Regions from separate parts of the Arthrobacter sp. KNU-44 genome, predicted to be linked through region 1. Evidence: riboswitches for the same ligand, from Rfam matches in the RefSeq annotation. Region 1 holds a riboswitch; each other region holds the start of a gene.

Region 1 (7,316 bases):
GCTGAACAACTCGCGAGTAGGAAGTAGCGCAATCGATCGTCTGATCCTGGGGGGCAAGGCCGATCCGTGGATCCTGGGCGATGACAAGGTGGACATCCGAGGCGCCAACACAGGCTGCGGTCAGAGTATACGGGCCCGCGTCCTCGACCCTTGCACTCTTTCCAACCCCGCTAACGGCGCCGCCCACCGTGCCGGAATCCTCCAGGATCACCGCGCCGGAGGCGGCCCCGAGAAGCTTCCTGGCGGTCACGAGGTTGCTGGCTTCGAGCGACACCGTTGCCTGGTCCTTGGTTGGCAATGGCGGCCGAGGAGGGGAACTCCGAGTGGGCCCGGCAGCCGGCCGAGGATCGCCGGCGTCGGTATATTCACATCCGGACACATAGGCCGCGAGCAGCAGCCCTGCCAGTGTTAGCGCTACGGTTCTGGTTCCCCCATGACCCACCATGAATCCGAGTGTAGCGGGCCGCGTAATTTAGCATCGCGACCCTATTGTGCCGCCATGCCCTCAGTAGTTAACTAGTTTGCGGCCGGTCAAGCTTGTTAAATGTCTGGTGCGCCGGTTCTGGGGCCGGCGCACCAGACTTCCCCAACTAACTCGCATTTGTTGTCGTTTAGCGGCCCCTAAACGACAACAAATGCGAGTCAGTTGGGCTTCTCAGGAGCCGATCGGAGAAAGCGCCCGCACCAGGCCGAAGAGGTCCTTGGGGTCATCGGGGTTCGCGACGAGGTCGATCTCATCGAAGAATTCCGAACCCTCAACGGCGGCGCGGAGATACCGCAATGCCGAAAAGTCCTCGATCGCGAAGCCCACAGAATCGAAAATCGTGATCTGGTCCGTGGCGGTGCGGCCCGGCGCGTTCCCGCACAGGACCTGCCAGAATTCCGTGACGGGAAATTCGGCGGACATTTGTTGGATCTCGCCTTCAATCCGCGTCTGGGGATCGTATTCCACAAAAACGTCGCCGAGGCCCAGGATGGCGGCGTCGAGCTCGGTCTTCCCTGGGCAATCGCCTCCGATCGCGTTGATGTGAACGCCGGGCGAGACCTGGGCAGCCGTCAGGATGGTGGCATTCGCCTTGTCCGCCGTGCAGGTGGTGATGACATCGGCACCCTCCACTGCTTGGGCTGCCGAGTCTGCGATGGTGATGTCGAGGCCGAGGGGAGCCATGTTCCGGACGAATTTCTCCATCGCAGCCGGATCCGTGTCCCAGATCCTGACACTGTTAATACCCAGGGCCGCCCGGAAGGCAAGGGCCTGAAACTCCGATTGGGTTCCGGTCCCGATCATCGCCATGATCCGGGCATCCGGGCGCGCGAGCTTCTTCGCGACCATCCCGGACGTGGCCGCCGTCCGAAGCGCCGTCAGCACTGTCATCTCTGCAAGGAACGTCGGGTAGCCGTTATGGACGTCGGACAGGACACCGAAAGCCGTCACGGTCTGGAAGCCGCGCGCGGGATTCGAAGGGTGTCCATTTACATACTTGAAGCCGTATGTTTCCTGGTCGCTGGTGGGCATCAGTTCGATGACCCCAAATGGCGTGTGACTTGCCACCCGCGGAGTCTTGTCGAAAGATTCCCACCTCCGAAAGTCGTCCTCCAGGTACTGAATCATCTCCGAGATGATGGTTTCCGGGCCCCGCCCGGCCGTCCAACGAACCATATTGCGGACATCGACAAAGCGCGTCATGTGCGCTCCTTTCCCTCATAAACATTGTTGCTACGAGGCTACGGAGCGGTGATATGCATCCACAATTGCCAAAGTACGTACTTTTCATTGAAAAAATGTACAAAATGGCGATTGATCCTTTGCAAAATGCTTAGACGAGTCGTCGTCTCGCTGACGACTACCGGAGGACGGAACTGAGCAACAGGCTCGTCTCGCTATTGACGATCCCCTCGATGCCGCGGATCCTGCCCAACACCTGGTCAAAGTCGCTGAGGCTTTCCGTGCGCAGCTCGGCCACGAGATCCCAACCGCCATTTGTGGTGTGCAGTGCCCAAATCTCCGGCAGTCCCCTGAGTTGGCGAATGACTTTGTCAGCCGATCTTCCTTCCACGGCAATGAGCGCAATGGCGCGAATGGCAAGTGGATCGACCTCGTCGCGCACCCTCGCAGTGAAACCGACGATGGTTCCCGAGGAGACAAGACGCTCGAGCCTGCTATTCACAGTGGCCCTGGCCACGCCCAGCTTACGCGCGAGGCTCGCCACGGACGCCCTGCCGTCCTCCCGGAGGGCGGAGAGGAGCTGACGGTCAAGGTCGGTGAGTGCTGCCATAAAGATAAACGTATCGCCCATTCCCCAAGCGGGCCTGAGTCCGTAGGGTATCGACATGAGCATCTACATCAGCCCCGACTCTGCTGCATGGTCGCTGACGGCCATGGCGACTGGTGCGTCAGCGGGATCAATCGATGATGCAAACGGCATGTCCAACTTGGTGAAGGAAATCTACGAGACAGAAGGTTTCGAAGCCCTGTCGGGTGTGGTTTTTGCCTTGGCTCATCACAACAGCCTCTCGCTGCACGCGCTCGCCACGGCCACCGGGATATCCGTGCACGAGTTGCTGGAAATCCGGAAGCACCAAGGTTCCACTTTCCATCACTCCCCTACGGGAGTAGCGTCGCGGTTTGACGCCATTCCACCCCGGATCCAGGCAAGCCTTGAACCGCTGCCGAATGAAACCGACGCCTAAGACCCCCGGTTACGGAACATGACGACGGCCAGTGATGCAGGCCGCCGTCGTGGATGTTATTTTCTTCTTGAGTAATGAGCACCAGCGCGAAGCCCTGACTTGCTGGTCGGCAACCCTCTCTCCGGCGGGGTGCCTCAGGTGACTACTCGGCGTATCGACACTTTCGAACTGCAAGCGTGACTGAGGAGCACCAATGCCTGAACCCACCGAAGAAAAACTCTCGTACCGTCTCATCACGGGCCCTGACACGAAGGATTTCTGCGAGCGGATCTCCACCGCCCTCGCGGAGGGATACGTGTTGCACGGCAGCCCGGCCGCGACCTTCAATGGCACGGACGTGATTGTGGCCCAGGCCATCGTCCTACCCGCCGCGATCGCGAGCGCAGATGCAGCAGTTGCCAACGCGGTAGACCAGCTTGATGAAGAGTTCGACGGCGAGGGCCACGCATGAGCTACGCAGGCGACCTCAGCCCGCACGATGCCTGGGCCAAGCTGGAACAAGGCGCCATCCTGGTGGACGTCCGCACCGAAGGCGAGTGGGCACACATCGGGATCCCTGACACAAAGGCCACGGAAAACGATCCCTTGTTCATCCAGTGGAACCTGGCCGGCGGCATCCCCAACACCCGTTTCATCGAAGAGCTGACGCAGCAGGCTCCGGAAGCGGATGGCACCGAACTGGTCTTCCTTTGCCGCTCCGGACAGCGCTCCATCGCCGCCGCGATCGCCGCAACACAGGCCGGCTACACCGCCTACAACGTCCTGGAGGGTTTCGAGGGCGAACCGGACCGCTACGGCGAGCGAACCGTGAACGGCTGGAAAAACCGTGGACTTCCGACGAACCTGGGGAACATCTAAGTGACTTTCAATCCTGACGCCGCCGGCTGGAGCCCTGATACCCAGGCCGTCCGCGGCGGTCTTGACCGCACCAACTTCCAAGAAACGTCCGAGGCCGTCTTCCTGAACTCCGGCTTCGTCTACGAGTCCGCCGCAGCCGCAGAGCGCGCATTCACCGGTGAGGACGAGCGCTTCGTCTACTCCCGTTACGGCAACCCCTCCGTGGCCACTTTCCAGGAGCGACTCCGCCTTCTCGAAGGCACCGAAGCGTGCTTCGCGACGGCGTCGGGCATGTCCGCTGTCTTCACCGCCCTCGGTGCGTTGCTGGCTGCGGGCGACCGCGTGGTTGCCGCCCGCTCGCTCTTCGGTTCCTGCTTCGTGATCCTCAACGAGATCCTGCCCCGCTGGGGCGTCGAGACCGTCTTCGTGGACGGCCCGGACCTGGACCAGTGGCGTGCCGCGTTGTCCGAGCCGACAACGGCAGTGTTCTTCGAGTCGCCGTCGAACCCCATGCAGGAAATCGTGGACATCGCGGCGGTGAGCGAGCTGGCCCACGCGGCGGGCGCTACCGTCGTCGTCGACAACGTCTTTGCCACCCCCCTGCTGCAGCGCTGCGGCGATCTCGGCGCGGACGTGATTGTCTACTCGGGCACCAAGCACATCGACGGCCAGGGCCGGGTCCTTGGCGGAGCGATCCTGGGTACCAAGGAATTCATCGACGGTCCCGTCAAGCAGCTCATGCGGCACACCGGGCCATCGCTTTCCGCGTTCAACGCCTGGGTCCTGACCAAGGGCCTGGAGACGATGGCGCTGCGCGTCAACCACTCCTCGGCGTCTGCGTTGCGGATCGCCGAATGGCTTGAGGATCAGCCGGCCATCAGCTGGGTCAAGTACCCCCTGCTGAAGTCGCACCCGCAGTACGAGCTCGCCGCGAAGCAAATGAAGGCCGGCGGAACCGTGCTCACCTTTGAACTGCTGCCCTCGGCGGGGCGATCGGCGAAAGAGGCCGCCTTCGCGCTGCTGGACGGGCTCGCCGTGATCGACATCTCGAACAACCTAGGCGACTCCAAGTCCCTCATCACCCACCCCGCCACCACCACGCACCGCGCCATGGGTCCGGAAGGCCGCGCGGCCATTGGCCTGAGCGACGGCGTCGTGCGGCTTTCAGTGGGGCTGGAGGACGTGGACGACCTCATCGGGGACCTGGAGAGGGCCCTCAAGCAGGTCTAGCCGGGCGGTTCGCGCCAGTCCTGGCGCACCCAGGTGAGGACGGGCTGCGGCTTGGTGTCGCTCTCGTCCCTCTCCGAGCGCATCGTGATCTGAACGGCGTGCTCGACGACGGCGGCCAGCCCGGCGGCGTCGGGCGCGCTCCCGTTGCTCTCGCTCCAGCGCCCGGCAACACCGCGCTGTTCGATGGCGCCGTTGCCGCGGCCCAGGATGGCTGCCACGCCGGTTTGGACCAAGTCGAATTCACCCTGTTCGGCGAGGACAGGTTCCAGGTACTCCACCAACGACCACACGACATCCGCGGCGGGCTCCGGGCGAAAGGTTCCAAAGTCCAGCAGTTCGGTGCGGAGGCCGAAGTTGCTTGCTTGCCAGGACGCCATCCGCAAAAGCGCCGTAGGCACGGCCGCCGGCTCTATTCCGGCATGGTACTCACGAACAGAAGTCTCAACCAAGGCCCTGACGAGCACCGCGAGGAGCGCCGCATCCTCGGCCCGGAGGCAGACATCGGCCACCCGGACCTCCACCGTGGGAACGTGCCGGGACAGCCTGGCGTCGAAGTAGACCATCCCCTCGTCCAGCAACACTCCTGTTTCGATGAGCCTCCTGACAACACGTCGGTAAGCGGCCAAGGAACCGAAGATGGCTGACGGCCCCGACGAAGGCCAGCGGTTCCACGCCTGCGTCCGGTAACTCTCAAAACCGGTAGCCAGCCCCCGCCAGTACGGAGAATTGGCGCTCATCGCCGTGAAGACAGCGAGCTTGTCCCGGATCCTGTCAAGCACCATCACGCCTTCCTCCGGGGACTCGATCGAAGTGTGGACGTGGAATCCGCAGGTGAGCTGTTCGTGCGCCGTGATGCCGAAACGTTCGAGCATAATGGCGTAGCGGGGATCCGGGGTGGTGTGCAACGCGGCGTCCACGGGCGACGTGGCCAACGCGGCGATCCTTGCGCCGTGGCGGCGAGCGGCATGGCTCGCGAGGCCCCGCCCCCTGCGGATCTGGTGCAGGAGCTCTGCGTAGCTGCGGCATGGCCGGGTCTGGGTTTCTATCTGCTCAAGCTTGAGCTCGTGGCTTAGGCCGGTATCGGGGCCGTCGATCTCCTCAAGGGGCGGACCGGCGTCGGGACTCTCCTGGCTCGGACCAGCGTCGGGACCGTCCTGGGCGAGGCCGTCGTGGGTGGGACCCGATAGGAGCGCGTCGGCAAGGGCGAGCGGCTCGCCGGTCACGGGATCGACGATCAGCAATTCCTCTTCCACACCAAAAGTGCGCACGGATCAATTGTGCGCCATGGCAGCCTCGCCGAGACAGATCGGGGTTTTGCGGCCCGCCCGAAGGATTCTGCTGGAAGTCCGAATCGAGCCAAATCCGACGCGGTCAGTCCTGGAAGTACTCGATCTTGGCACCGATGGTGTTGAGCCGCTCGGCCAGGTCCTCGTATCCGCGCTCAATCACGTAGATATTGCGCAACTCGGACGTTCCGCGGGCCGCCAGCATCGCCAACAGCAGGCAAGCTGCGGGTCGGAGTGCCGGAGGGCATCCGACTTCCGCACCACGCCACTTGGTGGGGCCATTGACGTAGATGCGGTGCGGATCGAGGAGTTGGACCTGGGCGCCGAGCTTGTTGAGCTCGGTCAAGTAGATCGCCCGGTTCTCGTAGACCCAGTCGTGGATCATGGTCTGGCCCTCGGCATTGCCGGCGATGACCGCGAAGAACGGCAAGTTGTCGATGTTTAGCCCCGGGAACGGCATCGGATGGATCTTGTCTTCCGGGGCGCGCAACCGTGATGGCTTGGTAGTGACATCCACCAGGCGAGTCCGTCCGTTGCGGGCAAAGTACTCCCCGGAGATGTCGAGCTGCTGGCCCATCTGCTCAAGCGTGGCCAGTTCGATCTCCATGAACTCAATGGGGACCCTGCAAATGGTGACTTCCGAGTTGGTCACGATGCCCGCGGTGATGAGGCTCATGGCCTCGATCGGGTCTTCCGACGGGAAGTACTCAATGTCAACATCGATCGCCGGGCGGCCCGTGATCTTCAGGGTGGTTGTCCCGATGCCGTCGATCACCACGCCGAGCCCCTGCAGGTAGAAACAGAGGTCCTGAACCATGTAATTGGGGCTGGCATTGCGGATCACGGTAGTACCGCTGCGGTGTGCGGCGGCCATGATGGCGTTCTCCGTCACTGTGTCGCCGCGCTCCGTAAGGACAAAGGTGCGGTGCTCGCCGTCGGCCGGTGGAGCCTGCACGGAATAGAAGCCGGACTTGGCCTCCACCGAGAGCCCGAACTGCCGCAACGCCTGCATATGCGGTTCCACGGTTCGAGTCCCGAGATCGCAACCACCGGCGTAGGGCAGTTGATACGAGGCCGCCTCATCCAAGAGGGGGCCCAGCAGCATGATGACGCTACGGGTGCGGCGGGCCGCCTCCACGTCCATGGAGGCAAGGTCCAGGGTCTCCGGGCGGCGGATGCGAAGATCGTTGCCGTTCAGCCAGGTGCATTCGACACCAATTGAGGTCAAAACCTCGACGATCCGGTTGACTTCTTCGATCCGGGCAAGCCGAC
Region 2 (7,316 bases), 1.9 Mb from region 1:
CGCCTGGCCATGCAAACGGACTCCGGGTGGCCGGGCTCAGGGGAAACATCAGGCAAATGCAGGCAAGATAGGAGCATGCTCCTAGCCTCAACGCGCCGGTTGCGCGCCGAAGTACTGATTGTCCTTGGCCTGTCCCTCGGCCAATCGGCCGTGTACTCCGTGGTGCAGTTGCTGGACAAGATGACCCAGGGGCCTTTGGCCCATGCGACGTCCACCCTCAACCGCTCGCAGAGCACGCGCGAGTACTTCGATCTCACCTACCAGCTGTTGGATATCACGTTCGCCCTGGTCCCGGTGGTGTTGGTGTTCTACTTCCTGTCTTTGCACCGCCAAACGGCGGAGAGCCCCTCGGGTTTCACCCGGCTGGGCTTCAACTTCGCCCGCCCGGGCCGCGACGCGTTGCAAGGACTAGGCCTCGCCGCGCTGATCGGGATCCCGTCGCTGGGCCTCTATGCTGCCGGCCGCGCCCTGGGGATCACCACAGCGATCATTCCCAGCGGCCTGGACTCCTACTGGTGGACCGTGCCGGTGCTGGTCCTCTCCGCGGTGCGGCACGCCGTCGTCGAAGAAGTGATCGTGGTGGGCTACCTCCTGGACCGGTTCGGGAAGTTCGGGTGGAGCACCCCGCTGGCGATCGTGCTCAGCGCGCTCCTTCGCGGCAGCTACCACCTGTACCAAGGCTTCGGACCTTTCATCGGCAATGCCGTCATGGGCCTCGTGTTCGGCTGGATATACACGAAGACCAAAAGGGTCATGCCGCTCGTGGTGGCCCACGCCCTCCTGGACATTGTGGCGTTCGTCGGCTTCAGTGTCTTCGGCAAGGCCATCGGGCTGGGCTAGGGGCGCGTTAAAAGGTTTCGGCCGCCATTGCGGGGTGACGTCATTGGCACCCGCATAATGGCGGCCGAAGTTTTCCGGGCCATCCTGGCCCGTTGGTCCGTCAGATCGTGACGGCTCCGTTGGCGGTTTCGAACGTTACCGACATGATGCCCGGCGTTCCGTGCGGAGCCATCCATTGGACAGCAACGTCCTCAAGCGGCTTCTCCACGGGTTCTCCGAGCCATTCGGTAACCCGTTCCGCGGAGCCGGCAATGGTGAGGCTGGACATCTTGACGTCGCTTGGGTACACGAGGGACGGGTGAAGTGCAGGGTCGCCCTCCCAACGGAGCAGGTACGGAACCTGGGGATCGGCGATGAGTCCCAGGATGCCGATCTGCGACCAAACGAGTTCGCGGCCGTCCGGAAACTTGCGGTTGCCGGGGACAGCGGCGCGTCCGAGCCGCTCTTCGAACGGGCTCAGGTCGTCAACAGCGACGCACCAGCCCATCCAACCGCCTCCTGCGGCGGAGCGTGCACGGACTGCTTGTCCAAAAGGTGCCTTGTCGGATGCCGGGTGGTCTAGGACCTCGACAACTTCCAGGTATTTGTGGTCAGCAAGGGGGATGATCATGTTCCGGGTACCGAAGCGCGGATGCACTCCGCCCCGGACTGCGTCCACTCCCAATGCTGCGGAAATTCGCTCGGTGGTGGCCAAGAGGCCATCTCGTTCACAAGCGTAAGAGACGTGATCCATGCGCATGGCTTCATCTTGGCACTTTGTGATGGAGCTCTCAGCTAAGTCAAGCCTAACCAAGGTGGGATGTATCGAAAAGGCAGCTCAGAGTCACTTCAGGACGCGCCGGGACCGAAAACTACTGTGTTCGTCACAAACCTTCCGGAGCCCGCAATACCGTCCATAGACTGGCGCCAACCGAACGCCGGCAGGCTGAATACTTCAGCCCGGCAGGCTGAAACACGGCAAGAGCCCAGACAACCAGGAGTCCGCATGTCGCAAGGATGGTCATTCGAAACGCGCCAGATCCACGCCGGCCAGGAGCCGGACGCCGCCACCGGCGCCCGGGCACTTCCCATCTACCAGACCACTTCGTTCGTCTTTCCCAGCGCGGAAAGCGCGGCCAACCGCTTTGCGCTCGCCGAGCTGGCACCCATCTACACCCGGATCGGCAACCCCACGCAGGATGCGGTGGAACAGCGCATAGCGAGCCTGGAGGGTGGACTCGCGGCACTCCTGCTGAGCTCCGGCCAGGCCGCGGAAACGTTCGCCATCCTCAACGTCGCCGAGGCTGGCGACCACCTGGTCGCCAGCCCGAGCCTCTACGGCGGCACATACAACCTGCTGGCGCACACGCTGAAGAAATTCGGAATCTCGGTCACCTTCGTCGAGGACCCGGACAACCTCGAACACTGGCGTGACGCCGTGCAGCCAAACACCAAGCTGTTCTTCGCCGAAGTCGTCTCCAACCCGCGCCAGGACGTTTTGGACATCGAGGGCGTCTCCCGCATCGCGCACGAAGCCGGAGTCCCGCTCGTCGTCGACAACACCCTCGCCACGCCCTACCTGATCCGGCCCATCGAGTGGGGCGCGGACATCGTGGTGCATTCGGCCACCAAGTACCTGGGCGGGCACGGATCCGCCATTGCCGGAGTCATCGTGGACTCCGGCAACTTCGATTTCGGCAAGGACCCCGAGCGGTTCCCCAACTTCAACACTCCGGACCCCAGCTATAACGGCCTGGTCTATGCCCGGGACCTCGGCAAGGACGGTGCCCTCGGCGCGAACCTCTCCTACATCCTCAAGGCCCGGGTCCAGCTCCTGCGCGACCTTGGCTCGGCAGTTTCACCGTTCAACGCTTTCCTGATCTCCCAGGGAATCGAAACCCTCAGCCTGCGGGTGGAACGCCACGTGGAGAACGCCACGAAAGTGGCGCAATGGCTCGAAGGGCGCGACGACGTCGAATCGGTCGCGTACGCGGGGCTGCCTTCCAGTCCGTGGTTCGAGCGCGGGCGGAAGTACGGACCCCGCGGCACCGGCGCGGTGGTGTCCTTCACCATCCGCGGCGGGATCGACGCCGGCAAACGCTTCGTGGACGCCCTGGAACTGCATTCGCACGTGGCAAACATCGGGGACGTCCATTCCTTGGTTATCCACCCCGCGTCCACGACACACAGCCAGCTGACCCCCGAACGGCAGGCCGTGGCCGGAGTGACCCCGGGCCTGGTGCGGCTGTCCGTCGGGATCGAGCACATCGACGACATCCTCGCGGACCTCGAGTCAGGATTCCGGGCGGCGAAGGGCAGCTAGTGCCGCTCCGGATGGCGCAGGAGGCCGGCGGGCGACGCAACATGAATCTTCGCCAGCCGGCCTCCTTGGTCCCTGCTTCGTGAACAAAACACGGTCAAGTGTCACAAAGGTGTCATAATCTTCGTCAGAAGGGGTCCGGTTTTCCTAGACTCTTCCTATAGGTCATGAGTGCCAGCGACAGCCCCGGCTTGCTGGCCGGCAACCCTCCATTCGCGGCGGGGTGCCCCGGGTGAAGACCTGGCCCTTCGCTGTGTTGGCGGCGGGCAAGCGCGATGTGAGGTGTCAACGAATGACAATTGCTGCAACAGCCATACCCCTTTCCGGTACCCAGGACGGAACACTCAAATATGTTTCCGTGGGCGGACTCGAACTGGAGGCCGGAGGTTTCCTGCCGGAGGTCCTCCTTGCGTACGAAACATGGGGGCGGCTCAATGCCGACGCTTCGAACGCCGTCCTGGTGGAACACGCCCTGACGGGCAGCACCCATGTGGCCCGTGGCGAGAGCGACGAAGAAGGCTGGTGGGAGCAACTCGTTGGTCCGGGCGCCACCATCGACACGGACCGCTACTTCGTGGTCTCCGTCAACATCGTGGGAGGCTGCTACGGCAGCACCGGGCCGTCGTCGAGCGCTCCTGACGGCAAACCGTGGGGTTCCCGCTTCCCTCTGGTGACGCTGAGGGACAGCACCGTAGCCGAAGCCCGGCTCGCCGACGCTCTAGGGATCCGCAGCTGGCACACCGTCGTGGGCGGGTCCATGGGCGGTGCCCGTGCACTCGAATGGGCTGTCGGCTATCCGGGCCGGGTCGAGCGATGCGCCGTGATTTCGATCGGGGCGTACAGCACTGCCGAGCAGATCGCGTTCGCGCAGGCCCAGACGCTCGCCATCCGGCAGGACGCCGACTTCAACGGCGGTGACTACTATGGCCAGGCCGCGCCCGAGGCGGGGTTGGCCCTTGCCCGGCGGATCGCCCACATCACCTACCGTTCGGCGGATGAACTGGACTTCCGCTTCGGCAGGAACGCCCAAGGCGGCGAGGCACCCCTCCAGGCTGCCGCGCTGGGGGACCGCGGCCGCTACCAGGTGGAGAGCTACCTCGACCACCAGGGACGCAAGCTGGTCCAGCGCTTCGACGCCAACAGCTACATCGCCATCACCGAGGCCCTCATGAGCCACGACATCACCCGCGGCCGCGGCTCATTGGAGGAGGCGCTGTCCGTGGCAACGGCGAAGTTCTTCGTTGCGTCGGTGGACTCGGACCGGCTCTACTTCCCGGAACAATCCCACGAGCTGGCCAAGGCCTTGCCCGGAGAGGTCCCGGTTCACGTAATCCAGGCGCCGATCGGGCACGACGGTTTCCTCACCGAGATCGGCCAGCTCGGCCCCCAGTTGCGCGAAGCCTTCTTCGGCTGAATCAGCCGTTCATGATCTCCTGGCGGAGCTTCATGTAATCCTCCATGGCGATTTTCCCGTCGCTGTACTCCTGGTCCAGTTCGGCCAGTTTCCGTGCCCGGTAGCCTTGGGGCGCGCTGTTCGGCTGGGGCGCGCTGTTCGTTTGCGGAGCAGCCGACGACGGCGGAGCGGCCTGCGGTACGGGCGTCGCCACCGGGGGTTGCGGCTCAGCCGGGAAAATTACCGGGGGTTGCTCCGGGTATCCGACGGGGTTGGTCTGCGGAGGATAGGGCTGACCGGGGTAATTCTGCGGAGGGAAGTCCCGGAGCCTGCGTTGGCGCGAGCGGTTGTACATGCGGATCCCCATCGGAATCAGCCAAGAGCAGACGATGATCCAGAAGATCAAATTGTTCACGGTACAGGCCTCCTAGGTCTTTCACCAGCTTAGCCCCGCCCCCCGTGACCCGCCCTGTGGTTCCCGCTCAACTCCGGGGCAGGAAGGTGTCGGCAGGACCGAAGACGGGTCCCGGCGTCGGGCGTTTCGGCAGGATGCCGTCACCGGAGGACCGGTGCCGGATCCTGCGGATGACCCAGGGGACAAAATACTCCCGTGCCCATACGAGGTCGCCCGAGCGGGCTTCGCGCCAACTGCGCTGGGGGAGCGGCTTGGGGAACAGTGGTTCGAGGCTATGCGGCACATTGAGTGAGTCGAGGACCATCGCGGCGATCGTGTGGTGGCCGAGCGGGGAGAAATGCAGGCGGTCTTCGTCCCACATCTGGGAGTTGGAGAGCTGCCGCAGGGACCACATATCAGCGATCACGGCATCGTTGCGGGCGGCCACCGTGCGGAGGTTTTCGTTGTAGATGGCCACCTTGCCGCGGATCCGGCCGAGTACTGACGACAAGGTGTCCGGGCCGTTGAAGAGAACCACGGTGGCGCCTTCGGAACTCAGGGTCTGCACGGCGGCATCGAGTTTCTCGGCCAGGGCGTCCGGATCGCCGCCGGGACGGATGAGGTCGTTGCCGCCTGCGGAGATGCTCACGAGGTCCGGCTTGAGGTCCATGCACGGGCCAAGTTGTTCGTCGAGGATCTGCTGGAGCAGCCGCCCGCGGATGGCGAGGTTAGCGTAGGCGAAATCCCGGTGTCCCCTGCTCAGTTCCTCGGCTACGCGGTCGGCCCAGCCGCGATGTCCCCCTGGATTGTTGGGTTCCGGGTCGCCGATGCCTTCGGTAAAGGAATCACCGAGTGCCACGTAGCGCGTCCACGGATGAATCCGCTCGTGCGGCTTTGCCTCCACCATGGAATCAGTGTCACTCACGTTCATATCCTGCCTCTTGCTGCAACGCTACGCGCCCGTAGCTTGTTACTCATGGGTAACTGTAAGAATAGTCCCATGAGTCAAGCTTCTGCCTTTCCCGCCCCGGTCGTTTTGTGGTCCCACGAAGAGGAGGAGCGGGCTGGAAAGCCGTTGCTGGTCCTGTTGCACGGTTACGGCTCCAACGAGCAAGACCTCTTCAGCCTTGCCGGGCTGTTGCCCCGGGACTTCGTCGTCGCTTCGCTCCGCGCGCCGATCGCGACGGGCCCAGGCTTCACGTGGTTCCCGCTCACGGCGTCCATCGACTACTCGCTCGACGCCGTCAAGGACGCCGCGGAGTACGTGTTTTCCTGGTTGGACTCGTGCAAGTCCAACCACAGCTCGGTGACGCTCCTCGGATTTTCCATGGGCATGGCCATGGCAACCTCGCTGCTCCGTCAGCGCCCGGCGGACTTTGCCGCCGTCGTCGGGCTTTCAGGCTTCGTCGTGGACGCCGATGCCGACCCCGCCTTCCGTGACGCCGAACTGGACGGTTCCGTGCCGCTCTTCTGGGGCCGGGACCAGCAGGACCCTGTCATCACCCCCGACAAGATCGAATACACCATGGGGTGGGTGCGAAAGCACACGGACCTCACCAAGGTGCTCTACACGGGTATGTGGCACGGCATCAACGAGCAGGAAATCGGCCACGTATGCGAATTCCTGGAGCACAAGGTCCTCGCGTCCGTCTGAAAGCAACGCGGGGTCACTTACGGCCCATTCCGAGGCACTTAATGGGCCATAAGTGACCCCGCGTTGCCAATAGCTAGGAAGCGGCGGTGATCCGCACCGTCTGCCCGTTGACGGTCACGGTGTCGCCGACATGGAGCTGGCGGCCCCGGCGATCGTCGATCTCGCCGTTGACTTTGACCAGGCCGTTCTTGATGAGTTCCGTAGCTTCCACGCCGTCCTCCACCAGATTGGCGAGCTTCAGGAGCTGACCAAGGCGGATCATGTCGTCGCGGATGGGGATTTCTTCGATTTCCGGGTTGCTCATACAAGCAATGATGCCTGAAGTAAGGTGGTGAAAATGCCGCAGTCGTCCCGCCCCTTGCTCACCGGACTGCTCCTCGCCGTGGCCACCGGGCTCGTGATCCCGCTTCAGGGCCGGATCAATGGCGCCCTGGGAGCAACGCTCGACGACGGCATCGCGGCCGCCGTCGTGAGTTTCACCACCGGGCTGGTACTGATCGCGGCGATCGGACTGGCGCTGCCGAAAGGCCGCGCCGCCCTGCGAAGGGTCCTGCCCGCCCTCAAGGAGCGCAGTTTTCCGCGGTTCTATGTCCTGGCCGGCGGTATCGGCGCCCTGTTCGTGTTCGCGCAATCTTTCACGGTCGGCTTGCTTGGCGTGGCCTTGTTTACGGTCGCCGCGGTCACTGGCCAGACCCTGAGCGGACTGCTCGTGGACCGGCTCGGCATCGGTCCCGGC
Region 3 (7,316 bases), 1.5 Mb from region 1:
CGGCCCGAGGGTCGCTGTTCCGCGGCTCCTGAAGATCCTCGAGCGACAAGAGATCCAGGGAACCTTCTTCATCCCGGGGTTCACGGCGGAAAGCTACCCCGATGTGGTGCGGCGGATCGTCGACGGCGGCCATGAAGTGGCCCACCACGGCTACTTGCACGAACCGATGCAGGGAATCGATGCCGCCACCGAGGCCAACTACCTGGACCGCGGGCTCGAAGCCCTCGCGAAGGTAGCCGGGGTCAGGCCGGTCGGCTACAGGGCACCGTGGTGGGAGCTGAACTGGCACTCGCCGGCACTGCTAGCGGACCGTGGCTTCCTCTACGATTCAAGCCTGCTCGACGGCGATGCCCCCTACCGCATGGCGGTTGCCCCGGGTAATTCAGGGGATAGCGATTCACGGGACATTGTGGAGATCCCGGTCGATTGGGCCCTGGACGATTGGGAACAATACGCGTTCTACCCGGGAGTAACAGGAAGCGGCGTCATCGAGAGCCCGGCCAAGGTCTTGGAGATGTGGACCCTCGAAGCCGAAGCCCACCACGCCCAAGGCAGTTGCTTCGTCTTGACCAACCACCCGTTCATCTCCGGCCGTCCATCCAAGGCCGTTGCCTTGGAGCGGCTGATCGAACGAGTGAAGGCCATGGACGGGATGTGGGTGACCACCTTGGAGCGGATCGCCGAACACACCAAGGCCACGGTCAACGAGATCCACAGCCACGGCCGGATCGAGATCCCCTCCTACCCAGGCGCAGGAGCCAGCTTCAAGCCTGCCCGCGTCTTACAGCCCGCCCCCAACTAGGCCTATCCCCACCCAACTAGCTCGCAGTTGTTGTCGTTATCACGGCTCAAAACGACATCTAATGCGAGCTAGTTGGGCTGGGCGGAGCTGCAGGTGAACCGGGCTACAGGTCGGTGCGGCACGGGGCCGTGTGGAGTTTGTAGAGTCCGTTCAGGTCTCCGGCTGCCAAGCCATCCGGGGCACCGATCTCCGGGTACATGAGCTGGATGGGATCCTCAACGTGGTCAAGGCCCACCACGTGGCCAAGTTCGTGTTGAATCACGGCGGAGACATAATGGGCACCCCCGGGGACACCCAGCAGTTCCGTGATTTGCGGGGCGTCGAGGTCCAGGCTTCCGGAGACGTAGCTCTTGGGTCCGGTGCCGAAGCTGTACATGGTGCTGCCTCCGGTTCCGATGACGGTTCCTGCCAACCCCGGAGCCGCCTCGGGCGTGGTCCAGGAAATCAACAGCGGTGCCCAACGATCTCCATAGAGCGCGGGCTGGTAGGGCTTGCGCTTCTCGGAGGGGTTTTCCGTGCTGGGGCCGTCGTCAACGAATTTGAGGCCGGTGGCGGCGGCGATCTTGGCGATGGCGTCGGCGATGAGCCCCTCGGATCCGGCCGGGGCGAGGGCTGCGTTGACCACGTAGTGCAATGGCCGGCACGGAGAGTAGCCAACTGGGGTGCCGTCGGCGTTGGTGGCCAGGAACTTGTAGGAGCTGCTGGCTACCGCAGGCTTCGCGGGGGAGCCGAGCGGCTGCCCGGCTTCCTCCAGTCCAGGTGGTGGGGTATCCGGCGCACGGGCCGCTTTTTGTGGTGCCTGCCCGGGAGCCCCGTCCTGCCCGGGGCTGCTTGCCGTGGCATGGGCAGAAGGGGTCCGGTTTGGAAGCAAGCCGGTGATCCCGGGGCCGCCGCGGAGGAATCCACTGACCAGGACGGCTACGGCAGCGACGACTGCCACCACCATCAAGTTTCGGAACAGCGCCAGAACGGTACTGGGGCGCTTGGGCGGCGGACCGCCGTCGTAACCGTAGTTTGAATGCAAGTCTTCCCCCAAGTCCCTGCACCGGCGCCCCGTCGGGCCGGCGCTACTAACCGATGACTGCGCCGAAGACGAGTCCCAGCCCATACGTTGCCGCGGCCGCACCGAGCCCGATGGCGAGCTGCCGGAGGCCGCGGGTCAGCGGCGAGGTTCCGGACAACAAGCCGACGACGGCGCCGGTCGACAGAAGCGCGATGCCCACCAGCGTACCGGCCACAGCAAGCGCCGCGAAGCCCGTCATGCCGAAGATGAACGGCAGGATGGGCACGATGGCGCCCGAAGCGAAGAAGCAGAAGCTCGAGATCGCGGCACCCCAGGCGGAGCCTACGGCCTCGTGCTCGTTGACGGTTTCTTCCACTTCGGGTTGGAGCGAGAGGCTGGGATCGCAATCGCAGCTGTAGAGGCCCATGCGTTCGGCGGCCCGGTGTTCGGCGGCTTCTCGGGACATGCCCCGGGCCAGATACACCAAGACCAGCTCATTGTGCTCGATGTCCAGCGCAGGGGCTGCGGTGAGCGTGGCCTGGGTGGGGCGGGTGGCCTTGAGGAGCTCGAGTTGCGAGCGCACCGAGACATACTCGCCGGCACCCATGGACAAGGCGCCCGCCAGCAGGCCTGCGATGCCGCTGAACAGGACCACGGTGGCGGGAACGCCGGTGGCCGCCATGCCCATTACGAGTGAAAGGTTGCTGACAAGGCCGTCGTTGGCGCCGAATACGGCCGCGCGGAACGTGCCGGACAACCTGTTGCGGCCGCGCGTCGCCAGGCCGCGGACTACTTCTTCGTGGATCTGTTCGTCGGCCGCCATGGCGCGGGTCGCTGCCGGATCCTTCGCGTAAGGCGAGCGGCCTTCAGCCCGTTGGGCGAGGGCCAGCACGAACACCGATCCGAAGTTCCGGGCCAGGAAGCCGAGCATTTGGCTTCGGACCGAGGCCGCCTTCGGCATACCGGCATGTTCGCCGAGGAGCTTGAGCCAGTGTGCCTCATGGCGGCCTTCAGCCTCTGCGAGGGCCAAAAGGATTTCGCGTTCCTCGCCGTCGCGGCGCTGCGCCAGTTGGCGGTAAACGGCGGCCTCGGCTCGCTCATCCGCCAAGTACTGCCGCCAGCGCTTGATGTCCGACGACGACGGGGGAGCCTTGGGGGCTGCTACGTCCTGCGATGGACTGCTTGAGTCCTGCGGATTATCTGGATGCGAGTTGTCTGGATGCGAGGGTTTTGTGTGCGGTTGCACCGGGACTCCTGGGTTGCTGGGGCGGGCTTCATCGCCTCATTGCGGCTCCACTCTATCGCCAATTTCCGCGGTTTTTCGGCCGGTAATCCTCACTGGAGAATTTAGGTCCCCCTCAAAAACGGGAGGCTCCCGGGAAGCCTTGACCACGGCAGGGGGCAGTGCTGGGATGGATGGACAGGGTCCACGAATTGGCGGGGTAGCGCTGGACGGCTGCCTCCTATGCCTGTGCGATGGGCTCAGCGGCACGTCGAACGGAGGTTGCACCATGGACAGCACCGAGACCCACGCCCGCCACCCCGACCGTCCCACGGTCGAGGCCGATCCCGCCTATGACTACAACGAGGACCTGGCGGTGGACGAGGACTGGGACGACCAATCCGAGGTTCTTGACGACGACGAGCGGCCGGTTGCCCTCGATGCCGACGAACACCGTGAGGCTGAAGAGATCGAGTAGCCCCGGGCTCCGCTGAACCCGAGGTGCTAAACCCGGGCGGCTAAAACGCGCTCAGGATGAAGTGCCTCTGCACGCCTGCCCGGTGCCCGGTTGCCGCCACCGTAAGGGTGAGTTTCCGTGTCGCCGGGAACCAGCGGGCGGGCTGGACCGCCTTTGAGAGCGCTTCGGTGATGAGCCGCGGCTCATGATGCCAATAGCGTTCCAAGTTCCCGTCCACCACGAACGTGATGGAGCCTTGGGACAGGTCGACGCCGGGAATCACCCGGACGAACTCGTCCACCCGCCGGGGGCGGGGCAACAACAGGGTGCCGGACTGGGTGGTGCGGTCGGCGGTGGCGCCGATTTCGAAAGGCATGGCCTTCTCCTGTGGAGTTGCTCTTGCCCGTTCGGTTGTCTCTGGTCCGAGCCGGGCCGCTTCTTCATCCGAACCACCCGCGAACATGGGGTTGGCGTGTGGCAAGTCGGAGCTTGGCACCACATCTCTTGAAGCTCTTCCTACTGTACATGGAACGGTACAATCGCGGCCCGGTATTAAGGCTCGGTAGAAATGGTTCCAAAAGGCAGCGGCGCCGCACCCTCGAGGAGAAGGTGCGGCGCCGCCGTCGTACTTGATTCTGTGAAGCTTAGTGGCTGGCCACCGGGTGGGCTTCCAAGGGGAGCTCCTCCACGGCTGCTCCGGCAACGCGGCGGTCCCAAGCTTCGCGGACCGCGGGTTCGGTTGGCGGGGTCAGCAGGGAGACCACAACGTAGACCACGAGCGAGGCGCCGAGGCCCCAGTAGATGGGATCGTTGGCGTAGACGCCGTCTTCGCTGGGGATGATTCCCGTGGCGTAGGCGATCAGCAGGCCCAGCGTCAGTACGGACCCGACCGCCATGGACCAGGCCGCGGCAATACCGGTGCCGCGCTTCCAGACCAGCCCGCCCAGGATGGCAACCAGGAGTCCACCCACGAGGATGTCGTAGGCGATGGTCAGGGCTACCACGACGTCTTGCGCCGCCATCGAGATCAGCACGGCAACGATGCCCAGGCCAAGGACCCAGTACCGGTTGGCCTTGACGTCGTGCTCGGGGTTTTCGGTGTCGTCGGTGTTGATTGTCTTGCCGAACCAGCTGGCCACGAACGGGACTACGTCGGCGCGGGCAACGGTGGCTGCGGCGATGAGGGCCCCGGAAGCGGTGGACATCATGGCCGCGACTGCCGCGGCCATGACGAGGCCGCCGATGCCGATCGGCAGGATGTGGGTGGCTACCTCGGCGTAGACAACGTCTTTGCCGAGGGCCTTGACGTCGATATTGGGCAGGGCCACGCGGGCGGCAAGGCCGATCAAAGCTCCGGCGACGCCGTACAGGACGCAGTAGATGCCGGCAGTGGCGCCGCCCCAACGGGCCACCTTGGGGGTCTTGGCGGTGAAGACGCGCTGCCAGATGTCCTGGCCGATCAGGAGGCCCAGGGTGTAGACCACGAAGTACGTGATGATGGTCTGCGCTCCGATGCCGTCCAACTGGAAGAAGCTGGCGTCAACGCGGGCACGGATGCCGTCGAAGCCGCCGGCGGCGTTGAGGACGAACGGGAGCATGAGGAAGAAGATGCCTACCGTCTTGATGATGAACTGCACCTGGTCGGCGAGGGTGATGGACCACATGCCGCCGATGGTGGAGTAGACGAGGACGATTGCGCCGCCGACGGCGATGGCAAGCCAGCGCTCCCAGCCGAAGAGGACAACGAAGATGGTGGCGTAGGCACCAGTGGACGTGGCGCACAGCATGAGTGTGTAGGCCAGCATGACGATGCCGGAGGTCTGCGTGGCTCGCTGGCCGTAGCGCAGGCTCAGCATCTGGGAGACCGTGTAGATCTTCAGTCGCTGGATGGTGCCGGCGAAAAGCAGGCTCAGGAGGAGCACGCCCGAACCGATCGCGACCACCAGCCACATGCCGGAGACACCGAACTTGTAGCCGAGACCGACGCCGCCAACCGTCGATGCGCCGCCGAGGACGACGGCGGCCATGGTGCCGGTGTAGAGCATCGGACCGAGGCGGCGTCCTGCCACCAGGAAGTCGCTGTTGTTCTTGGTGCGCGACTTGCCCCACCAGCCGAAGGCCAGCATGGCAAGCAAATACACCACCACGATCGCAATATTGATGAACGAAGAGTCCACGGTTGGCTCCTGAAAGTGATGCGCAGAGCTCTGGGGGATTCCGACGCCGGTCCGCTGGGTTCGCGCGGGGTTGCGGAAGGTCTCTGCGCTGGTGATTGGGGAGAGTAGTCTGTGATGTATGCCTCACAAACAACACTTGTTGCCTATGAGGATACGTAGTGATGCGAGTAACAGTCAAGACGCTGTCTTGCACAGCGGACTCATCGGCGGCCCTCCGGCTAGCCAAAGGCCCTGCCACGCGGGCGATCCGGCTACTATTGCTGCAATGACAGGGCCGCATAAACGGCCTGAAAGGTTCGTGAATGAAGGCTCTCCCCGTTGAACCGAGCAATGTCCCCGTTGCCATCGGTTCCAGAATCCGCGCCGCCCGCCAATCGCAGCGGCTCACCATCGAGCAGGTTGCCGACGCCACTGGCCTCACCAAAGGGTTCCTGAGCCGTGTGGAGCGTGACCTGACATCGCCGTCGGTCGCTTCCCTTGTGACGCTTTGCCAAGTTCTCTCAGTGTCCATCGGAGACCTTTTCGCCGCACCGGAGACACACCTGACCCGGCGCGACGACGGGCCGAGGATTTCGCTCGGTGGCCAGGGAATCGTGGAGCGGCTCCTGACTGCCCGATCGGAACGGAGGTTGCAGATCCTGCAGGCCTCCATCGAGCCACGCGGCCGCGGAGAAGCCGAGCTTTACGCCGTCGATTGTGACGTCGATGTCCTGCACGTCGTCAAGGGCCGGATCAAATTGATCCTCACCAACGAGGAGTACGAGCTCGAAGAAGGAGACACGCTGTCCTTCCCGGGCCGCGAGCCGCACACCTGGGTCAATCCGACGGACGAGCCCGTCGAGGTTCTCTGGATCCTGGTGCCGGCAGCCAGCCGCTGACGCTGGCGCCTTGGCCACCCGGCGTACGAGGCCGACACGCGGCGTGTAACACGCCTGAAACATGACTGACTTCCGGATTTAACCCTGGGGCCTTTGGTGTTACGTGCCTGAAATGAGCCGTGCCGAAGGCTGAAACAGGCCGACTGTACGTTCGAGTCAACGCAACTTGTCAAGGTCGGTAACCCGTGAGGTACCAGGACCTGTTCGTTTTAAAAATGGTCTCGCCGTGCGGGCGCCATGGAGCGCCGTATATGCAGGAAGGCTCCCGAAATGAACCCAGTATTCTTCAGCGTAGGGCTGGATGTGAACCCCCAGACCCTCGATCCCGGCGCAACAGCCTGGATGCTTGCAGCTTCCGCCCTCGTTCTACTCATGACGCCAGGTTTGGCGTTCTTCTACGGCGGCCTGGTCAGGATGAAGTCCGTCCTCAACATCATGATGATGAGCTTCGGTGCCATCGGCGTGGTCGCGGTGGTCTGGGCCCTGTGGGGCTACGGACTCGCGTTCGGCCCGGATACCCTGGGCGGCTTCATCGGAGATCCCTTCGCGAACTTCGGACTCAGCGGACTGGCCAGCGTCATTGGCGGGAAAGCCCCAGGGCTGCCGGACATGGTCTTCATAGGATTCCAAGCCACGTTCGCCATCATCACTGTCGCGCTGATCAGCGGCGCTGTGGCTGAACGTGTCAGGTTTGGCCCATGGCTGCTGTTTGCCGGCCTTTGGGTGACTATCGTCTACGCTCCCATCGCCCACTGGGTCTGGGGCGGCGGGCTCTTC
Region 4 (7,316 bases), 1.1 Mb from region 1:
AGAGGTTGATGTACGTGTTGGTCAGGATGCGATACAGCCACGCCTTGAGGTTGGTGCCCGGCTTGTACTGGTGGAAGGCTGAGAAGGCCTTGGTGTAGGCCTCCTGGACCAGGTCCTCGGCGTCGGACGGATTCCTGGCCATGCGCATGGCAGCCGAATAGAGCTGGTCGACATACTGCATGGCGTCGCGTTCGAAGCGCGCCCTCCGTTGCTCGGGGGTCTCGGTTGCGAAGTCCACTGCAATCTCGACGTCGGCCTCAACAGTGGCGTCGCCGTCGGACGTTGCGTCCGTGACGTCGGTCGCTGCTTTGTACATGGCCGCTGCGGCCGGATCCATGGTGCTCATTGCATCCAAGTCTACTGTCACCCTCCGGGAGTCCCTTGGCAGCTCCCGCCCAAGCGCCAAGTGTTCCTCGCGGTCTTTAACCAAGGCCAAAAAACCATCTCCACTCAAACGACATGACCGCGCGGCACAATGCACGCGCCACAATCCAAGGTCCAGCCCATACCGCACCTTCTCTTGACAACGGCAGGCTTCGGGCAAATATTCCGCAAAGATGCAAGACTAGATCCGACTGCACCCCGTGAACACCGCACCACTTGAACGCAACACCACTTGAACACTGTGGCAAGCCATCCAGGAGGCAAAACATGTCCCTCGTCCGTTTTCTCGCCAGGCCAATGTTGGCTTCCAGTTTTGTCGTCGCAGGGCTGGACAAGCTCAAGAACGCGGATGACACTGCCAAACAGCTCTCTCCGCTGCTCCGCCGCGCTTCCGAGTCGCTGCCTTTCCCGGCGGACGAGAAAGTGCTGGCGCGGGTCATCGGCGGCGCGCAAGTGGGCGCCGGCGCCTTGCTGGCCCTCGGCAAATGTTCCCGGTTCTCGGCAAGCCTGCTTGCCGGCATTTCGGTCCTGAATACCTTTGTCGAATGGCGTTCTGCCGACATCAGCACCAAGGAAGGCCGGCTCGCCCGCCGCGCCCAGTTGCTCAAGAACATTTCGCTGACAGGTGGCGTATTCCTTGCCGCCGTCGACACCGCGGGCAAACCGAGCCTCGCATGGCGCGCCGAACACCTTGCCATGGACGCCAAGAAGGCCACGGGCAAGCAGTTCAAGAAGACAGACCGGGCCGTCCGCAAGGCCGTAGACAACGCAGTTGGAGCATAAGGAAGCATGCCAGGAACCCCCTCGACGCAGACAGACGATTCAGGGAGCACCACAGCCTCCGCACTCCCCCTGTGGCCGGCACCCTTCGCCAGCCACCCCGTGGATGCCACGGTCACGGTTCCTGGTTCGAAGTCGCTGACCAACCGCTATCTGGTCCTGGCGGCATTGGCCAACGGCCCAAGCAGGCTGCGGGCACCCTTGCATTCACGGGATTCGGCACTCATGGTCGAGGCCCTCCGCCGGCTTGGCGCCACCATTACCGAGGTTCCCGGCGATGGACACTACGGCCCGGACCTTGAAGTCACTCCGATCGACCCCGTGGCCGTCGCGTCGGAGACCGCCATCGACTGTGGCCTGGCCGGCACGGTCATGCGTTTCGTGCCGCCGCTCGCGGCCCTGCGCAACGGCGCTTCGGTGTTCGACGGCGATCCCCACGCACGCCAACGTCCCATGGGCACCATTATCGAGGCCCTCCGGACACTCGGGCTGGAAGTCAGCGCACTGGACGGGCACGCGGCGAGCTCCCTGCCGTTCAAAGTATCCGGCACGGGCTCTGTCCGCGGTGGCCACCTGGTGATCGATGCGAGCGCCTCGTCGCAGTTCGTCTCCGCCCTGTTGCTGGTCGGTGCCCGGTTCGATGAGGGCCTTCACCTGGAACATGTCGGCAAACCCGTACCGAGCCTTGACCACATCAACATGACCGTCTCGGTCCTGCGCGGCGTCGGAGTGCAGGTGGATGACTCCGTGCCGAACCATTGGCGCGTCGCCCCCGGTACCATCCAGGCGTTCGACGAGAGGATCGAGCAGGATCTCTCCAACGCGGGTCCCTTCCTCGCCGCGGCGTTGGCCACGAAGGGAACTGTCCGGATTCCCAACTGGCCGGCCAACACCACGCAAGTCGGGGACCTCTGGCGGGACATCCTCGCCGCCATGGGTGCCACTGTCACGCTGGACAACGGCACGCTGACAGTCACCGGCGGACCGGAGATCCTTGGCGCGGACTTCGACGAAACCAGCGAACTCGCCCCTACCGTTGCGGCATTGTGCGCCCTGGCAACCAGCCCTTCCCGGCTCACCGGCATCGCTCATTTGCGGGGCCACGAAACGGACAGGCTGGCTGCTTTGGTCGCCGAAATCAACCGGCTTGGCGGCGACGCCGAGGAAACCAGCGACGGCTTGGTGATCCGGCCCGCGGCGCTGCACGCCGGCGTCGTGCGCAGCTATGCCGACCACCGCATGGCTACCGCGGGCGCCATCCTTGGGCTCGCCATCGAGGGTGTCCAGGTCGAAGACATCGCGACGACTTCCAAGACCATGCCCGAATTTCCGCAAATCTGGGCATCGATGCTCAGTTCCGGCCCAGCGGGCGCGGACACCGTTTCAACGGAGACAAGCAACTAACGATGGCCCGCGACGCAAGCTCCTGGGATGAGTCCGATGTCCGGATCCGCCCCAACAAGAAGGGCACACGCCCCCGCACGAAAGACCGCCCGAGCCACGACGACGCCGTGATCGGGCGCATCATCACAGTCGACCGCGGCCGTTACACCGCGATCGTGGGCGAAAGCTCGGACAACGAACGCATTGTGATTGCCGCACGCGCCCGGGAACTGAGGCGCTCCCCCGTGGTTCCCGGAGACTTCGTGGCCCTCGTCGGCGATGTGTCCGGAGCCCCGGACACCCTCGCTCGCCTCGTGCGCGTCCAGGAGCGAAAGACCCTCCTGCGACGAAGCGCCGACGACACGGATCCGATCGAACGGGCCGTCGTCGCCAACGCCGATCAGCTCGTGGTGGTGGTTGCGGCCGCCAATCCGGAGCCGCGCACCGGATTCATCGACCGCGCCTTGGTGGCAGCGTACGACGCCGGAATCGAGCCGTTGCTGCTCGTCACCAAAGCGGACGTCAAGGATCCGACGGAATTGCTCGCCAACTATGTGAGCCTTGGTTTCCCCATCATCATCAGCCGCACGGCCGACGCCGGCGCCTCCGGCATCGATGCCCGTTCAGACGACGGCCTCTCCGCCCGCCTTGATGGCGACGCCGTCGGCCAATTGCGGGACTACCTCGACGGCAAGGTCACTGTGCTCCTGGGCCATTCCGGCGTCGGGAAGTCCACGATGGTGAATGCCCTCACCGGCGCCGAGCGCGCCACGGGCGGGGTCAACGCCGTGACGGGTCGGGGACGGCACACTTCGTCCTCTGCCCTCGCACTGAAGCTCAGCGATGCCCCCGGGGGCAGCTGGATCATCGATACGCCCGGCATCCGCTCCTTCGGCCTCGCCCACGTGAACCCGGACCGCATCCTGCATGCCTTCCCGGATCTGGAACCCGGAACGGAGATGTGCGAGCGAGGCTGCAAGCACGATGCCTCCGCGGTTCGATGCGGACTGGATTCCTGGGTCGCCGACGGCCACGCCGGCGAGGCAGGTCCGGCCCGCTTGGCGTCGTTGCGCCGGCTCCTCGGCGCGGACCCGCGCATGGAAGCCCAGGAGACCAAGGAATTGGGTACGGTCAACTAACTGCGCGCCTGCCGTCCTACCTCCCCGGCTCACCGGCGAACAGACGGTAGTTTGGAACCATGACCCAACCCGATTCGAGCTACAACGACGACCTGCGGCTGGCACACGTCCTGGCCGACTCCGTCGATTCCCTGACAATGGAGCGGTTCAAGGCACTGGACCTCCAGGTCGAGACCAAACCCGACCTGAGCCCCGTCACCGATGCCGACAAAGCAGCAGAGGAAGCAATCCGTGGGCAGCTCTCCCGTTCCCGCCCCCGCGACGCCGTCCTCGGGGAAGAATTCGGCAGCACGGGCCACGGCTCGAGGCGTTGGATCATCGACCCCATTGACGGGACCAAGAACTTCGTGCGTGGCGTACCCGTCTGGGCTACGCTGATCGCCCTCGTGGACGAGGGCGAGGTAGTAGTGGGGCTCGTGAGCGCTCCGGCGCTCGGCAAGCGTTGGTGGGCGGCCAAGGGCTCGGGCGCCTACATGGGCCGGTCGCTGGCCGCAGCCACCCGGTTGAAGGTTTCCAACGTGTCGCGGCTCGAAGACGCCTCGCTTTCCTACTCCGAGCTTTCCGAGTGGAAGCAGCACGATAAGCTGGACAACTTCCTGGGCCTCGAGAACGATGTCTGGCGCAGCCGTGCGTATGGCGATTTCTGGTCCTACTGCCTCGTGGCCGAGGGCGCCGTGGACATCGCTGCCGAGCCGGAACTCCAGGTCTACGACATGGCGGCTTTGGTGCCGATCGTGACGGAAGCCGGCGGGCGCTTCACGTCCCTGGACGGTGCGGATGGTCCCTTCGGCGGAAACGCCGTGGCCACTAACTCGATCCTGCACTCCGAGGTCCTCAAGAGGCTCAACCCCGAGCTCGACGACCTCCTCTAGTCCACTCTCTCCACTGAATAAACGACGGCGGACGCCCACTTTTGGGGGCGTCCGCCGCTTTTTCTTCGGCAGGAGGCACATTTTTCCGGCGGTGTAATAATCCGCTTAACAATCGCCGGTCACATTGGAATGAGCCTTGCCGGTGTCCTACGCTCTTTACAGGTCACGAGTGCCAGCGCGAAACCCCGGTTTGCTGGCCGGCAACCCTCCATCGCGGCGGGGTGCCCCGGGTGACGACCCGGCCGGTCCGGAACGGATGCGGCAAGCGCGGACCCCCTGCACGCAGGGGTCCCTCTTGAGTGAGGTCCCATGAGCACAGCCACATTTACTTCCCAGGCTCTTTCGCTGAACAACGAATCTGCACAGCACCGCGGTGAAACCCTCCCCCGGGCATCGCGCCCACTCGCTGCGGTCACCGGCGCGGAGTTGCAGGCACCCTTGATCCAGGGCGGCCACATCCGCTACGCCAATCTTGACTACGGCGCTTCCGCACCTGCCCTGACGGTGGTTTCCGCGTACCTCAACGAGATCCTGCCGTACTACGCGAGCGTCCACCGCGGCGCAGGCTATGCCTCCCAAATCAGCACCTCGGTCTATGAAAACGCCCGCAACATCGTCCGTGACTTCGTTGGCGGCCGGCCGGACGATTCGGTCATTTTCACGCGCAACACCACTGATTCCCTCAATCTACTGGCCGGCTGCCTGCCAGTTGAGGACGGTCGACACATTGGCGAAGTCCTTTACCTGGACATCGAGCACCACGCCAATCTCCTCCCGTGGCAAAGTGTCCCCCACCGCAGCATCGTTGCCGCGGGAACGTTGTCCGAGACCGTCGCCAACGTCCGCACAGCGCTCTCCCACGGCGGCGTCAGCCTCCTGGCTGTCACCGGCGCGTCAAACGTGACCGGCGAAATCCTGCCCATCAAGGAACTCGCTGCCTTGGCCCACGAATTCGGGGCGCGGATTGTGGTGGACGCGGCGCAACTCGCCCCGCACCGCAGAATCGACATCGCCGCCGCGGATGTCGACTACTTGGTTTTCTCGGGGCATAAGCTTTATGCGCCGTTCGGCGCAGGTGTCCTGGTGGGCCGTCCCGACTGGCTCGACGCCGGTACACCGCACCTGGCCGGAGGCGGCGCCGTCCGAGAAGCGCGCCTCGATTCCGTCAGCTGGGCCACAGGACCGGCCAGGCACGAAGGCGGCTCGCCGAACGTACTCGGCGCGGCCACACTCGCCCGGGCCACACAGGTCATCGCCAGCCTCGACCACGATGAATGGCACGCCCACGAGGCAGCCATCCGCTCGCATCTGGTCGAGGGCCTCAAGCAAATCGACGGCGTGACCGTGCACCAGATCTTCAGCGACACGGATCCCCAGGACACCATCGGCGTCGTGAACTTCTCGCTCCAGGGCTACGACGCCGGACTTGTGGCTGCCTATCTTGCGGCCGAGCACGGCATTGGCCTGCGCGACGGACGCTTTTGCGCCCACCCGCTGCTCAAGCGCCTCGGCCTGCCCTCCGGATCACTTCGAGCCAGTTTCGGCGTGGGCTCGCGCTTGGAAGACGCCACCCGGCTCATTGCGGGCATCCACGCGCTCAAGAGCAACGGCCTCGGCTGGGACTACGTAGTGGATGCCGGCCGCTGGGTGCCGGCGAACGACCACCGCAGCTACCCGGAGTGGGCTCCCAACACTCCCGGGACCGCGGGAGCCGCTCCCTGCAGCACTGACTGATTGCGGTAGATTCGTAGGGTATTTTTCCTGTCCTACGAAGGAGTTCCTGCGTGGCCCCGCGACCCAAAGGCACATCAGCCGGCCCCAAGCTCTATGAGGAACGGCGCCTTGAACTCGGCCGGAGTTTCCAGGACGGCGGAGAACACTATGATCGTGTCCGGCCCGGCTACCCTGCGGATTCGGCCGACTGGCTGCTGCCGGAAGGCGCCCGGGACGCGGCAGACATCGGCGCCGGCACCGGAAAGTTCACCGCGCTCTTCGTCGAGCGCGGGCTCGCGGTGTCCGCAGTGGACCCCTCGATGGACATGCTCACCCAGCTCCGCAAAACGTATCCACAAGTGATCACCCTGGAGGGCACTGCCGAGGCAACTGGACTGGCGGACTCAGCATTCGACGTCGTCAGCGTTGCCCAGGCCTGGCACTGGTGCGATCCCCTCGCCGCGAGCACCGAGATCGCCCGGATCCTTCGACCCCAGGGCACTATCGGCTTGATCTGGAACCAAATGGACACTTCGGTGCCCTGGGTCCATCGATTGACCCGCATCATGCATGCCGGCGATGTCCACAAACCGGACTTCCGGCCTGTGGTGGGCCCGGAGTTCGCGGGTCTCGAAAGTCACGTGACACATTGGGAGGATCCCGTGACTCCGGCCGACATCCTCGAACTTGTGAAGTCGCGCAGCTACTACCTGAGGGCGAATGACGCCAACCGGGCCAAAGTCATGGGCAACCTTCAGTGGTACCTCTTCGAACATCTGGGCCATGCCGAGGGCGAGGTCATCCCGTTGCCTTATCTCACGCAGAGCTGGCGGGCGCGGAAAGTCTGATTCGGCCGGTACGCGATAGGCTTGGAACCGTGAAGACCAGTGCGCCCTCCTCCTCGATCGAGGACTACGTCAAGGTCATCTACTCCTTTACGGAGTGGCAGGACAAACCCATCACGTCCTCACAGCTCGCGCAGCGGCTCGGTGTCGCCAATTCCTCCGTCTCGGAGATGGTCCGCAAGCTCAAGGACCAAGGCCTG

Evidence for each region. A riboswitch is a leader RNA that binds a small molecule or an ion and turns the genes downstream of it on or off. The one in region 1 is predicted to bind S-adenosylmethionine.
Region 2: it holds a riboswitch for S-adenosylmethionine, as region 1 does, so the genes downstream of both, metX (homoserine O-acetyltransferase MetX) here and ACSVHC_RS12960 (DUF1737 domain-containing protein) in region 1, are expected to answer to the same signal.
Region 3: it holds a riboswitch for S-adenosylmethionine, as region 1 does, so the genes downstream of both, ACSVHC_RS05830 (hypothetical protein) here and ACSVHC_RS12960 (DUF1737 domain-containing protein) in region 1, are expected to answer to the same signal.
Region 4: it holds a riboswitch for S-adenosylmethionine, as region 1 does, so the genes downstream of both, ACSVHC_RS18305 (aminotransferase class V-fold PLP-dependent enzyme) here and ACSVHC_RS12960 (DUF1737 domain-containing protein) in region 1, are expected to answer to the same signal.

What each region holds. Positions count from the first base shown of each region.
Region 1 covers NZ_JBPXNG010000002.1:2,554,685-2,562,000, reverse strand. The annotation lists gene ACSVHC_RS12980 (hypothetical protein) at 1-274, opposite strand, end outside; gene ACSVHC_RS12975 (ornithine cyclodeaminase) at 656-1,687, opposite strand; gene ACSVHC_RS12970 (Lrp/AsnC family transcriptional regulator) at 1,845-2,276, opposite strand; gene ACSVHC_RS12965 (hypothetical protein) at 2,332-2,691, shown strand; SAM riboswitch class IV at 2,762-2,874, shown strand; gene ACSVHC_RS12960 (DUF1737 domain-containing protein) at 2,885-3,142, shown strand; gene ACSVHC_RS12955 (rhodanese-like domain-containing protein) at 3,139-3,549, shown strand; gene ACSVHC_RS12950 (O-succinylhomoserine sulfhydrylase) at 3,550-4,758, shown strand; gene ACSVHC_RS12945 (glutamate--cysteine ligase 2) at 4,755-6,026, opposite strand; gene ACSVHC_RS12940 (UDP-N-acetylglucosamine 1-carboxyvinyltransferase) at 6,130-7,316, opposite strand, start outside.
Region 2 covers NZ_JBPXNG010000002.1:634,856-642,171, reverse strand. The annotation lists gene ACSVHC_RS03815 (CPBP family intramembrane glutamic endopeptidase) at 76-840, shown strand; gene ACSVHC_RS03810 (VOC family protein) at 941-1,579, opposite strand; gene ACSVHC_RS03805 (bifunctional o-acetylhomoserine/o-acetylserine sulfhydrylase) at 1,826-3,142, shown strand; SAM riboswitch class IV at 3,303-3,418, shown strand; gene metX (homoserine O-acetyltransferase MetX) at 3,432-4,553, shown strand; gene ACSVHC_RS03795 (hypothetical protein) at 4,555-4,947, opposite strand; gene ACSVHC_RS03790 (SGNH/GDSL hydrolase family protein) at 5,015-5,857, opposite strand; gene ACSVHC_RS03785 (alpha/beta hydrolase) at 5,927-6,580, shown strand; gene ACSVHC_RS03780 (RNA-binding S4 domain-containing protein) at 6,654-6,884, opposite strand; gene ACSVHC_RS03775 (DMT family transporter) at 6,918-7,316, shown strand, end outside.
Region 3 covers NZ_JBPXNG010000002.1:1,089,775-1,097,090, reverse strand. The annotation lists gene ACSVHC_RS05850 (polysaccharide deacetylase family protein) at 1-802, shown strand, start outside; gene ACSVHC_RS05845 (matrixin family metalloprotease) at 906-1,748, opposite strand; gene ACSVHC_RS05840 (VIT1/CCC1 transporter family protein) at 1,873-3,051, opposite strand; gene ACSVHC_RS05835 (hypothetical protein) at 3,317-3,505, shown strand; gene ACSVHC_RS05830 (hypothetical protein) at 3,546-3,860, opposite strand; SAM riboswitch class IV at 3,875-3,994, opposite strand; gene ACSVHC_RS05825 (sodium:solute symporter family protein) at 4,129-5,661, opposite strand; gene ACSVHC_RS05820 (helix-turn-helix domain-containing protein) at 5,964-6,539, shown strand; gene ACSVHC_RS05815 (ammonium transporter) at 6,810-7,316, shown strand, end outside.
Region 4 covers NZ_JBPXNG010000002.1:3,686,570-3,693,885, reverse strand. The annotation lists gene ACSVHC_RS18330 (sigma-70 family RNA polymerase sigma factor) at 1-436, opposite strand, end outside; gene ACSVHC_RS18325 (DoxX family protein) at 652-1,167, shown strand; gene aroA (3-phosphoshikimate 1-carboxyvinyltransferase) at 1,174-2,568, shown strand; gene rsgA (ribosome small subunit-dependent GTPase A) at 2,571-3,686, shown strand; gene hisN (histidinol-phosphatase) at 3,746-4,558, shown strand; SAM riboswitch class IV at 4,720-4,832, shown strand; gene ACSVHC_RS18305 (aminotransferase class V-fold PLP-dependent enzyme) at 4,868-6,292, shown strand; gene ACSVHC_RS18300 (class I SAM-dependent methyltransferase) at 6,343-7,119, shown strand; gene ACSVHC_RS18295 (metal-dependent transcriptional regulator) at 7,149-7,316, shown strand, end outside.